DNA from 2 places in the Ligilactobacillus murinus genome. Region 1 is predicted to be linked to the other one. Evidence: predicted binding sites of a transcription regulator. Region 1 holds the regulator's gene; the other holds the start of a gene.
What was found. Region 1 encodes LexA, which represses DNA repair genes until DNA is damaged. Its sites were predicted from a motif close to CNAACANNTGTTNG; they were not measured.

Region 1 (6,071 bases):
GGGTTCCAACGACGTGTTTGGTGACCAAAATGTACACCAGCTTCAAGTAATTGTTTCATGGAAATAACAGCCATTACAATTAACCTCCAAAATAGTTTTTATTATCCTCCCCTATGTTCAACGATCAAAAAACTCAAATGAGCACTCTTTTGACCATCGCATAAGGTGTGAATTGTACCTTTATAGGCACTTTTGATATTATAACCTACTCCTAGAGCAATTGCAATTGTTTCTGTTAAAAAATCAAGCTTATTTTGTTTGAACTAAGGTCGGAGCTGTTCCGGTCTCGATCACTGATTTAGCTGAATCTAATGCGATATTTACCATATTTTCAACAGCTGTTTCAGTGTAAAAAGCAATGTGTGGCGTCATCACAACGTTATCTAAAGCAACTAACTCTTTGAACAGCTCATCTTTAACACCCGTTTCATTTAAATCATGGTTAAAGATCGGTGTCTCAAATTCATACGTATCTAAACCAGCACCACCTAACTTGCCACTCTTTAAAGCAGTAAGTAAAGCTTTAGCATCGATCAAAGAGCCGCGAGCCGTATTGATGATATAAGCACCATCTTTCATTTTTTCGATCATTTTAGCATCAATCAAATGGCCATCTTTGTCAGAACCTGGCATATGCAAGGTCAACACATCCACTTTAGCTACTAGATCTTCTAGCGTATCAATATAGATACCTTCACTTTCCAATTTAGGATCATGATACGGGTCAAAAGCCAAGATCTTAGCTCCAAAGCCCTTATAAATATCGATCGCTACTTTACCGATCCGTCCTGTTCCAACGATCCCGATCGTCAAAGCTCTGATCTCTTTACCAACAAAAGGAGCCCAGCGATAATCATTAGCAGCCATTCGCTTGCGGAAAATATTTTGATTACGCAACAATTGGAGCAAGATCGCTACTGAAAATTCAGCGATCGCATTGGGCGAATAGGCCGGCACATTAGTTACAGCGATCTCATATTTTTTAGCTTCAGCTAGGTCTAAATTATCGACCCCAACATTTCTGATCGAAACATCTTTGATGCCATAGCTAGCTAGAGTCTCAAAAAACTCAGCGGGATAGGTACCAGTTTGAAAGCTGATGACAGCATCGTACCCCTTAGACAAGCTCAAGTTTTTAGATGTAACTTCATCTGCAACTAATTTTATTTCAATATTATTTTCTTGAGACCAATTTTCAAAATAAGCACGTTCATCTTGACGTACATTATAAGCAATAAACTTCATAACGAACTGCTGCACCAAATGTGGATCTAAATGAAGAAATGCAGCATTCCTTTCTTGAATTTTAGCTAGCTTTTTCTTGATGATCTCACATTTTAACTTCAAATCTAAAGCTAGCACTTCAACTTTTACTATAGCATAAGTCTATTTTAACAAATATTTCTCAGCAACTCCATGTTCGCGTAAGTAGCATTCCTTTTGCTGGCGTGTTAGTTGTTTGAACGCGTATTCTTTTTTCAGTGCCAAACTTTTAGTCGCCAATTGTTCATGATAGATCATTTTCACAGGACGCCGAACGCGGGTATATTTAGCTCCTCGTCCACTATTATGCGTCATTAAACGCTGCTTGAGGTCAGTCGTAAAGCCCGTATAAAAAGTGGCATCAGCACAGCGTAAAACATAGAAAAAATACTGTTTAGCCCGCTGTTCCATATAAAATCCCTCTCATCTCAGGTGTATATTCATCATTTGCTTGATAAACTGTGATCGGAGGTAAAAAGCGCAAACCACCTTTACGTCCATCCTTGATCGCTTCGACTAAGACCATATTAGCTTCACGCCCTTCTTTAGGATAGACTAGCTGGACTTTCTTTGGGGCTAACCGATTTTTTTGCATACATTCAAAGATCTCAAAAAGCCTGTCTGGACGATGAACAAAATAAGCTTTACCTTTAGTTTTTAAAAGCGCACTACTCATCTCGATCGTTTGAGCTAAAGTCACCGTGATCTCATGCCGAGCCAACGCCAGATATGGATTAGGATTTTTTTTACTAGTCGGAAGATCTGAAAAGTATGGTGGATTACATGTGACCGTATCAAAGCTATCTTTTTTCAAATATTTCAACGAGTCATTTAAATCAAGATTCAAAACGGTCACCTGTTGTTCTAAAGAATTTAATTTGACACTACGTTTAGCCATTTCAGCTAATTTAGGTTGGATCTCAACAGCCGCGATCGAAGCCTTAGTTTTACTTGTTAAAAATAGACCAACTGCTCCATTGCCCGCGCAAAGATCGACTACCTTGCCATTTTCTTTTTTAGTTGGCTCGGCAAAATGAGCTAGTAACACTGCATCCAAAGAAAAAGAAAAAACTTTTGAACTTTGAATTATTTTGATATCGTTAGCATATAGCTGGTCGATCCGTTCATCTTCTTTCAATTCGATTTTATTCAAATCAAAACACCTTCTTTTACTCTTAACGTGACTTGCAATTTTAAGCTAAATTTAGCATACTAAAAAATATATAATAAATAAATAGTACTGTCCAAGTATTAAAGCCCCTTGAAAGTTAAACTGTGAACAGGCTAGCAGCAGTACTATCTAAGAAAGGAAGACTATAGAACTTTCAAATATCTCACAATCTATAGTAGTAAACACCATGTTTTATTCATTTATTCGAGGCCTGGTTAGGTTTCTTGTTTATCTGATCAACGGTAAACCAAACTTTGAGGGCAAGGAAAACTTACCTTCAGGAAATTATATTTTGGTTGGCCCACACCGCACTTGGTTTGATCCCTTGTATTTTGCCCTAGCAGCTTCTCCCAAAAAGTTTAGCTTCATGGCAAAAGAAGAACTTTTCAAAAATCCAATTTTGCGGTTTATCTTAAAACATGCCAACGCTTTTCCGGTCGACCGAAAAAATCCTGGTCCCTCTGTGATCAAGACGCCAGTTAAGTTACTAAAAAAAAGTGATCTTTCTTTGATCATGTTTCCTTCTGGGACTAGGCATTCACAGGAAATGAAAGGGGGCGTCGTTTTGATCGCTAAAATGACTGGGGTCCCGATCATTCCCGCTGTTTATCAAGGCCCTTTGACTTTAAAAGCTTTATTTAGCCGTAAAAAGACAACTGTTCGCTTTGGTGGACCGATCTATGTTGATCGCAAAACTAAGTTGACCGATGAGACCCAAGCAGCGATCATCAATGAAATGGAACAAGCCTTTACCAAACTGGACAAAGCGATCGATCCAAGCTTCCACTACATCGATCCTGCAACAAAAAAATAACTAAAAATAGGTTGGACACATAAGTCACAACCTATTTTTAGTTTTAAATTATTTTTTAGACATATTTTGCTTCATTGAAGCCATCATTTGATGAAGTTTCTTTTCAGAAGGCTTTTGCCCCATCTGAATCATCATCGTCCGCAACATCTGTTCATTGATCGGCGGATTTTTCTTCAAATAGTCTTCCATGTACTTACGAGCAGCAAAGAAACCACCAACAAAGCCAAGGATAAGCGCTAAGACTACAAGTACGATCCAAATTCCAGTAGACATTCCAGCACCCCCTTCTCATTATATTCATTCAACTACTTATTCTACACAAATTATCCTTAAAAATAAAGCGCTAAACAGCTTTAATTATCACGCAAACCACGTTCACGTTGGATCTTTTTCACCTTTTCTGGAGTAACTTCATTGCCATCTTTATCGTAGACTTGTAACATTTCTACGTGGCTACGGAAGTTTTCTCTAAACATCGCTAAGTAAGTCTTACGCAATTCTTGTTGCTCTTCTTTTTCAGCTTCTGTTAGTGTGCCTTCTTTTTTCTTTTTAGACAATTCATTGATACGATCGATCAGCTCTTGTGGGATCGCACTTTTTTTTGCTTCCGTCTTTTCTGACGTTTGTTCTAATGTTTCGTCTTTTTCCATATTAAATTCCTCTTTTCCAAGATGATCTATCTTCTATATTCTAGCTCAAAATTTTAAGAAAGTCATTAGTTTAGTCGCTTTCTTTTCGATAAAGCAAACGCTTGTTTGTAACTGCTGATTTTCTATGTTATAATTACCCTATAGAAATGTATTGAGGTGTTCAAAATGACAAAAGCATCCGAAAAAAGACAGCTAAATATTTTGCGTTTTATCTACAATACAGTTGAGAGCAAAGGTTATCCACCGACTGTGCGCGAGATCTGTCAAGCAGTCTCACTTTCTTCGACCTCAACTGTACACGGTCATTTAGCACGCTTAACTAAGAAAGGTTTTCTCAAAAAAGATCCTACTAAGCCACGGGCAATGGAAGTTACCCTTGCTGGTCTAGAAGCTCTAGGGATCAAAACTACTTTAAATGAGATCCCAGTCATCGGAACTGTGACCGCAGGGATGCCGATCTTAACTGTTGAAGAAACAACTGATTACTTTCCATTACCACCTAATTTAAGTGATGCCAATGATTTGTTCATGTTGAACATCCGTGGTGAAAGCATGATCGATGCTGGGATCTTAGATGGTGATCAAGTTATCGTTAGAAAACAGTCTGCTGCTGACAATGGTGATATCGTGATCGCCATGACCGAAGACGATGAGGCAACATGCAAGCGATTCTACAAAGAAGACGGGTATTTTAGATTACAACCTGAAAATGAAACGATGGATCCGATCATCTTGGATAATGTCGTAATTTTAGGCAAAGTCATCGGACTCTACCGTGATATGATCTAAAGTCGGTATTTTAGTAACTAGGAGTTTAAAGACTTCTAGTTTTTTTAATTCCAAAAAAAAGATGCCTCAAAGTGCATCTTTTAGAACTATTTACCTTCCTTAGCCATTTTTAGCAGTTCTTCTGCATGTTCTAGTGTCAAAGTCGTGATCGAAGAACCTGACAGCATCCGGGCTAGTTCTTCGATCCGTTCTTTATCATTTAAGATCGTAAGCGAAGTTTCAGTCCGCCCATTGGCTACATGTTTAGCAATAAAATAATGGTGGTCTGCCACAGCTGCGACCTGTGGCAAGTGGGTGATACACAGCACCTGCGAATTAGTTGCGATCTGGCTGATCTTTTCAGCGATCGCTTGTGCGACACGTCCACTGACCCCAGTATCGACCTCATCGAAAATAATACTCGTCACACCTTTATTTTGAGCAAAGATCGTCTTTAGCGCGAGCATGATCCGCGATAATTCACCACCAGAAGCGATCCTTGCTAAAGCCCCCATTTCTTCTCCGGGATTAGTTTGAATATAAAATTCGACCCGATCAAGGCCAGTTTCAGTCAATTGTCCATTCGCCGGTAAAAATCGCACTTCAAAAACAGCTTTATCCATATATAGTGCACTCAACTGCTGATGGATCTCAGCTTCAAGCCGTTTAGCAGTCTGCTTACGCAACTCACTGATCTCTAACGCTAATTTTTTTGCCTTGCTATGAGCTTCTTTGACCTGCTCGACTTGCTGTTCTAAGTTTTCATCGCTTTGTTGCATCGTTTCAAGTTCGCGTTTTATCTTATCGTAATAAGCCAAGATCGTTTCGATCGAATCACCATATTTACGCTTGAGTTGATGGATCGTTTCAAGCCGTGCTTCGATGGAATTTAACAATTCTTCATCCCACTCCAGATCACTTAATTGCCCTGAAACTTCATGCGCTACATCTTGTAGATTATAGAAAGCATCAGAGACCTTTTCGTAGATCGTAGCTAATTCAGAATTGAACTCAGCCACGTCTTCTAACTCACTCATGACATTTCCTAGAACACTCATCACATCTAATTCTTCACCATTCAGTGCTTGATAACTCATCTCTAACGCGTGATGGATCGTTTGATAATTATCTAATTGACGTTTTTGTTCTTGGAGCTCTTCTTCTTCACCCTCATGCAGCTGCGCCTCACTGATCTCATTAACTTGAAATTGTAACATATCAAGTCTTTGCGCCCACTCATGTGCATTTTTCTCACGTTGCTCTAGTGCCTGAGAAAGACGGCGATAATTGGCATAAAGTATCTGATATTGTGCTAATTTAGCTAAGATCTCAGGCTGATAATTATCGACTAGAGCTAAATGACGCTCAGGATCCATCAATTCTTGATGCTCATTTTGCCCATGGA
Region 2 (6,071 bases), 380 kb from region 1:
AAAGCCTTTACCGATCAAACTTGTCCCAAATCGCTGGATCAAAAATAAAACTAATAAGATCACAAATGTTACAATGATCACACTATTTTGAGATGCGATCGGAACATTTTGACCAAATGCAACCCCCTTTAAGCCTTCGATCGCACTGGTAACGGTCACCGCTGGGGTCAAAGTCCCATCAGCTAATAAAGCAGCCCCACCGATCAAAGCCGGAATGATCAGCCACTTTTTTTGATGGCGCACTAAAGCATACAGGGCAAAGATCCCCCCTTCACCGTGATTATCTGCTTTCAACGCGATCAAAACATATTTGATCGTTGTCATCAGCATCAGAGTCCAAAAAACTAACGAGAGACAGCCAATAAGATATCCACGGGTCAAGTTTTGCGGACTTCCTAGATCCGCTAATAAAGCCTTCATCACATACAAAGGCGAAGTTCCTATATCCCCGTAAACGATTCCTAGGGTGATCAAAGACCCTAAAAATAGCTGTCTTTTTTGTTTTTCCATTATCTCACGAGCCTTTCTGGCAGGCTATCATCTTGCCTACAGTCTGCCACATAAAAAATTTTATATAGAGAAATATATGCCTCTCATAACAATTAGTCAAGTAATTCACCATTTGAAAAACAAGCGCTAAAAATGTAAGATAGTTAAGTACATTAACCGAGAGGATGAACTTTCTATGATCACACTAGCTGGGATAATTGGATCAGGTAAATCAAGCCTAACACAGATCTTGGCCCAAGAATTAGGTTCAGAGCCGTTCTTTGAACCCGTTGAAGACAACCCTGTCTTACCCTTATTTTATAAAGGTAACGAAATCGCAGCCAAAAAACGTCAAGCTGGCGATAAGGATGCTACTAATCCCTATGCCTATCTGTTACAAACTTTCTTTTTAAATCGACGTTTTATGATGATGAAGCAAGCTATGCGACACCCAAACAACATTTTGGATCGCTCGATCTATGAAGATGCGATGTTCATGAAGATGAATACCGATATGGGAAATGCAACTCAGATCGAATATGCGACCTATCAAGAACTTTTAGGCCATATGCTGACTGAACTTAAGGCAGCTACTCCGACTAACGATACTGATCTGATGGTCTTGATCAAAGTTTCCTATGATACGATGATCAAGCGCATCCAAAAACGTGGACGTAAATATGAACAGATCTCAACTGATCCTTCATTGATCGAGTATTACCAACGTCTCTTACGGTATTATGCTGACTTTGAAAAAAATTATGAACTCTCTCAACTATTGATCATTGATGGCGATAAATACGATTTTGTTGAAAATCAAGCAGATCGTAATTACGTTTTAGACCTGATCGAAGACCGTTTAGTTACCCTCGGCAACTTGAGTGCTAAACAGGCTGAGAAATTAAAAAAAGAACGCCGTGCCTAATAAAAAAACTGTAGCCCTGATCGGACTACAGTTTTTTTGATACAATTGCTAAAACTATTACTTAGCATATTCGACCGCTCGTGTTTCACGAATAACGGTAACTTTGATATGCCCTGGATATTCAAGTTCTTCTTCGATCTTATTTCGAATATCACGTGCTAAAACAGTTGCCTCTAAGTCGTTGACCTCATTTGGTTTAACGATGATCCGAACTTCACGCCCAGCTTGGATCGCATAACTCTTCTTCACACCTTCAAATTCATTAGAGATATTCTCCAATTTTTCAAGGCGGTGAATGTAGTTTTCTAGCGACTCGCTCCGAGCCCCTGGACGTGCAGCTGAAACTGCATCAGCCGCTGCAACTAAAACTGCGATCGTTGATTTTGGTGCTACATCCCCGTGATGAGATTCGATCGTATTGACAACGACATCGTTTTCTTTATATTTCTTCGCCAATTCTACCCCGATCTCAACGTGAGAGCCATCAACTTCATGATCGACCGCTTTTCCGATATCGTGTAGTAAACCTGCGCGTTTCGCTATTGTAACATCTTCACCTAACTCAGCTGCAAGGACCCCTGTGATCTTCGCAACTTCGATCGAATGATCCAACACATTTTGACCGTAACTTGTCCGATAATTCAAACGACCGACCGTCTTGATCAAATCTGGGTGCATTGAATGGATCCCAAGATCAAAGATAGCTTCTTCACCAGTCTGGCGGATCCGGCTATCCATTTCCTTAGTAGCCTTTTCGACCATTTCCTCAATGCGTGCCGGATGGATCCGACCATCTTGGATCAATTTTTCTAAGGCCATTTTGGCAATCTCACGTCTTACAGGATCAAAACCACTCAAAACGACAGCTTCAGGAGTATCATCAATGATCAGATCGATCCCTGTCAAAGTTTCAAGTGTGCGAATATTACGCCCTTCACGCCCGATAATGCGGCCCTTCATCTCATCATTTGGTAAGTTAACGACTGAGACGGTGGTTTCAGAGACCATATCAGCTGCACTACGTTGGATAGCCTGCGCGATCAAACTCTTGGCTTTTTTGTCAGCTGTGGCTTGAGCTTGTGCTTCACTTTCCTTGATCATCACAGCTAACTCATAACTCAAACTGTTACGTGTCTCTTTAAGAATAAGCTCCTTAGCTTGGTCTTTTGTCAAAGCGGCGATTTCTTCCAGCTTATCTTTTTGTTTTTGTTCAAGTGAAGCGACTTCTTTGCTCTTTGCATCTAATCTTTGTTGCTCAGCACTCAATTGATCTTCTTTTTGTGTAAGCACTTGTTCGCGTTTGTCTAAGACTGAATCCTTGCGATCAAGGTTCTCTTCTCTTTTCAACAAACGATTTTCTTGTTTCTGAACTTCAAAGCGTCTCTCTTTCAATTCGCCTTCGACTTCTTTACGGTAGCGATGACTTTCATCTTTTGCTTCCAGTAAAGCCTCTTTTTTGGCACTAGCAATAATACCTTTGGCCGTTTGAGTTGCGGCATCTAGCGATTGTTCATAACTACGCTTTCGATAAAAGATTCCTAAAGCAAAACCTAGCACTAAAGTCAAAACAGCGATTGCGAGGATGGCACTAATAACAATATAGTTCAAGTTTGCACCTCCGCGATCTATTTTATCGTGGTAAATCGACGGCTTAGGTCTAATTTACACACAATAATATTTTAATGTTTAATGTTGGTAAATGTCAATCATTATCAGTCTGTTTGACCTTTTATCTAAATAATGTCGAAAAAAAGAGTAGTCCTAGCAACCGGCTACTCTTTAAAGTTTATTTTTCATCATTGCCTAAGTCTAAACTGACCGGCTTATTAGCTGCCTTTTTATCAGCTTTAGCCGCTTCTTTTTCCTTAGCTTTTTTTTCTTTTTCAAGTGCTTTTTTCTCTTTTTGTGTGAGCGTTGGTGTATCACGAACTTTTTGGGTAATCTCGTCGGCCACTTCAGGATGTTCACTCAAGTAAGCCTTTGTCTTTTCACGACCTTGACCAATATGACTACCACCATATGAAAACCATGAACCACTCTTTTCGATGATATCTTTTTCAACTGCTAAGTCGATCAATTCACCCATCTTCGAGATCCCTTCGCCATACATGATATCAACTTCTGCCGTTCTAAATGGTGGTGCGACCTTGTTTTTCACAACCTTGATCCGAGTCCGGTTACCTAAGACATCGGAACCATCCTTGATCTGTTCAGCACGCCGAACTTCCAAGCGGATCGTTGAGTAAAACTTAAGGGCCCGTCCACCAGGGGTCGTTTCCGGATTACCAAACATCACCCCAACTTTTTCACGGATCTGATTGATAAACAAAGCGATCGTCTTAGTCTTGTTGATCGTACCTGAAAGTTTACGCAAAGCTTGAGACATCAAACGCGCTTGTAAACCAACATGTGAGTCGCCCATCTCACCTTCGATCTCAGCTTTAGGAACTAAAGCCGCTACGGAGTCAATGACCACGATATCTACCGCACCAGAAGAGACCAAGGCATCTGCGATCTGTAGACCTTCTTCACCAGTACCGGGTTGAGAGAGCAATAAGTCGTCGATATTTACGCCCAAAGCTGTCGCATATGCAGGATCAAGCGCATTTTCCGCATCGATATAGGCTGCTAGACCGCCTTGTTTTTGAACTTCAGCTACCGCTTGCAAGGCAACGGTGGTCTTACCAGAACTTTCAGGCCCATAGATCTCCACGATACGTCCCCTTGGGAAACCACCTACTCCCAAAGCTTCATCAAGGGCCAATGAACCACTTGGAACAGTTGAGATCTGGGTATCAGCCTTTTCACCCATCTTCATGATGGCACCTTTACCGAAATCTTTTTCGATCTTCTTGAGCGCTTTGTCTAAAGCAACTTGTCTTTCGTCAGCCAAATTTACTCCTCCTCTTTGTCATCTACTCACAAAGAACGTTTCCTAATCTACGTTCAATTACTCTGTACCATATATCATACTTATTTTTTTCAAAAAAAGCAAGCGTTTTGCGAACTAATGTTTGACATGTTTTAGCCTCACTTTAAAGATACGCAAAATCTTTGGATCTCTATGCAAATAAATAGACCACTTCACCAGTTGAAGTAGTCTATCGTTTTTAATCGTTAAAAGAATCGGCAAAAATACTTCTACTCTTCCAAAAATAATCCAAACCTGAATATACTGTAAAGAATAAGCAGATGTACAATAAGATCTCACCGATCATGATATTTGCATTGATAAAGAAAACATTATTCAAATACAAGAACAAGATCGCAAACATTTGGGTCATTGTTTTGATCTTACCTGGGAGTTCAGCCGCCATGACTTTACCATCATTTTCAACGATGATCAAACGCAAACCTGTTACAGCCAATTCGCGGCAAACAATGATCGCTGCGACCCACGCAGGTACCTTGCCCATTTGTACTAAGATGATAAATGCAGTCATTACTAACATCTTATCAGCTAAAGGATCAGCAAATTTGCCAAAATTGGTAACTAATTTTTGTTTACGCGCGATCTGACCATCCGCAAAGTCCGTGATCGAAGCAACCGCAAAGATCAACGCTCCGAGCAATTGTGTGGTCGGAATAACAGTACCAGCTAAAACTACCTCGCCCCAATCAAGCGGTAATAGTAAGACCAACATGAAGATCGGGATCAAAATGATCCGTAAAACTGTCAATTTATTCGGTAAATTCATAATTTTCTACTGTGTTGGCGGAAAAGTTTCACACTTTGAAAAGCGCACAGTTTCCTTTCTTAGATTTACTTATACTTTGGCATCCACCGTTTTCTGCCATACTACTTTTATTGTGCTGTTGTTTGGGCAACATTTAGGGTGATCGTACGTACGGTCAAAGTCTCGTTTTCTTTTAAGAAATCAAATTTCTTACCGTTGATCTTGATCGAGGTAGCCTTTGAGTTTCCTAAATTCAAAGTGATCGTTGTTGTATTTTCAGGGATCTCAACTGTTTGTGACGTATTAGCAGCATTGAGCGTCCCTTGCCAGACTTGAACTCCATTAGCTGAAACAGCATTCCAAGCTGTTGCGCCATCAGAAACTGTCATTTCGATCTTGTTTGTAGCCGGAGCATTTTCTAGATCATATACGAAAGCTGAACCCGTAGCTGAAGTATTAGTGATCTTTTGTTTAGTTGTCTTTTTAGATTCCTTCTTAGCTTTTGTACTTGAGCTTTCTTTTTTAGATGTGCTGCTACTACTTTCACTACTTGAAGCTTTTTCCTTAGAACTACTACTCTTAGCAGAACTTTCAGAAGAAACTGAGACTTTTTGGCTGTTATCGGCGATCTGTGTACTGCTATTACGTTCACGATCTCCCCAAGCAAAGATATAGATCGTTCCTAAGATCGCAACTACGATAGATACGATAATGATCGTAGGTAAATAACGGATCAACCCTGCAAGAATCGGTGACATAGTTTTTTCTTCTTCGCGCTTGACCGCTTCAGTACGCGTCGTTGCTTCTGTTTCTTCTAGTTTGGGAGCCTTATCTTCATCTAGCTTAGCTAGCAACTCTTCTGGATCGATCCCAACAGTTTCTGCATATTGCTTGATAAAAGCTCGCACATAGAATTTACCTGGTAGCGCTGCAAAATCACCGTCTTCGATCGCGATCAAATAACGTTTTTGAATCTTGGT

Region 2: recA (recombinase RecA) is a predicted target of LexA. The motif match lies at 4,418-4,431, and genes of this name have one in related genera.

Annotation. Positions count from the first base shown of each region.
Region 1 covers NZ_CP023565.1:794,325-800,395, forward strand. The annotation lists gene rpsB (30S ribosomal protein S2) at 1-74, opposite strand, end outside; gene CPS94_RS03940 (D-2-hydroxyacid dehydrogenase) at 250-1,245, opposite strand; gene CPS94_RS03945 (GIY-YIG nuclease family protein) at 1,387-1,674, opposite strand; gene CPS94_RS03950 (tRNA1(Val) (adenine(37)-N6)-methyltransferase) at 1,658-2,416, opposite strand; gene CPS94_RS03955 (lysophospholipid acyltransferase family protein) at 2,622-3,248, shown strand; gene CPS94_RS03960 (YneF family protein) at 3,297-3,521, opposite strand; gene CPS94_RS03965 (DUF896 domain-containing protein) at 3,602-3,898, opposite strand; gene lexA (transcriptional repressor LexA) at 4,064-4,687, shown strand; gene recN (DNA repair protein RecN) at 4,774-6,071, opposite strand, start outside.
Region 2 covers NZ_CP023565.1:413,116-419,186, reverse strand. The annotation lists gene CPS94_RS02095 (KUP/HAK/KT family potassium transporter) at 1-510, opposite strand, end outside; gene CPS94_RS02090 (deoxynucleoside kinase) at 686-1,414, shown strand; gene rny (ribonuclease Y) at 1,472-3,022, opposite strand; gene recA (recombinase RecA) at 3,201-4,307, opposite strand; gene pgsA (CDP-diacylglycerol--glycerol-3-phosphate 3-phosphatidyltransferase) at 4,525-5,112, opposite strand; gene CPS94_RS02070 (helix-turn-helix domain-containing protein) at 5,220-6,071, opposite strand, start outside.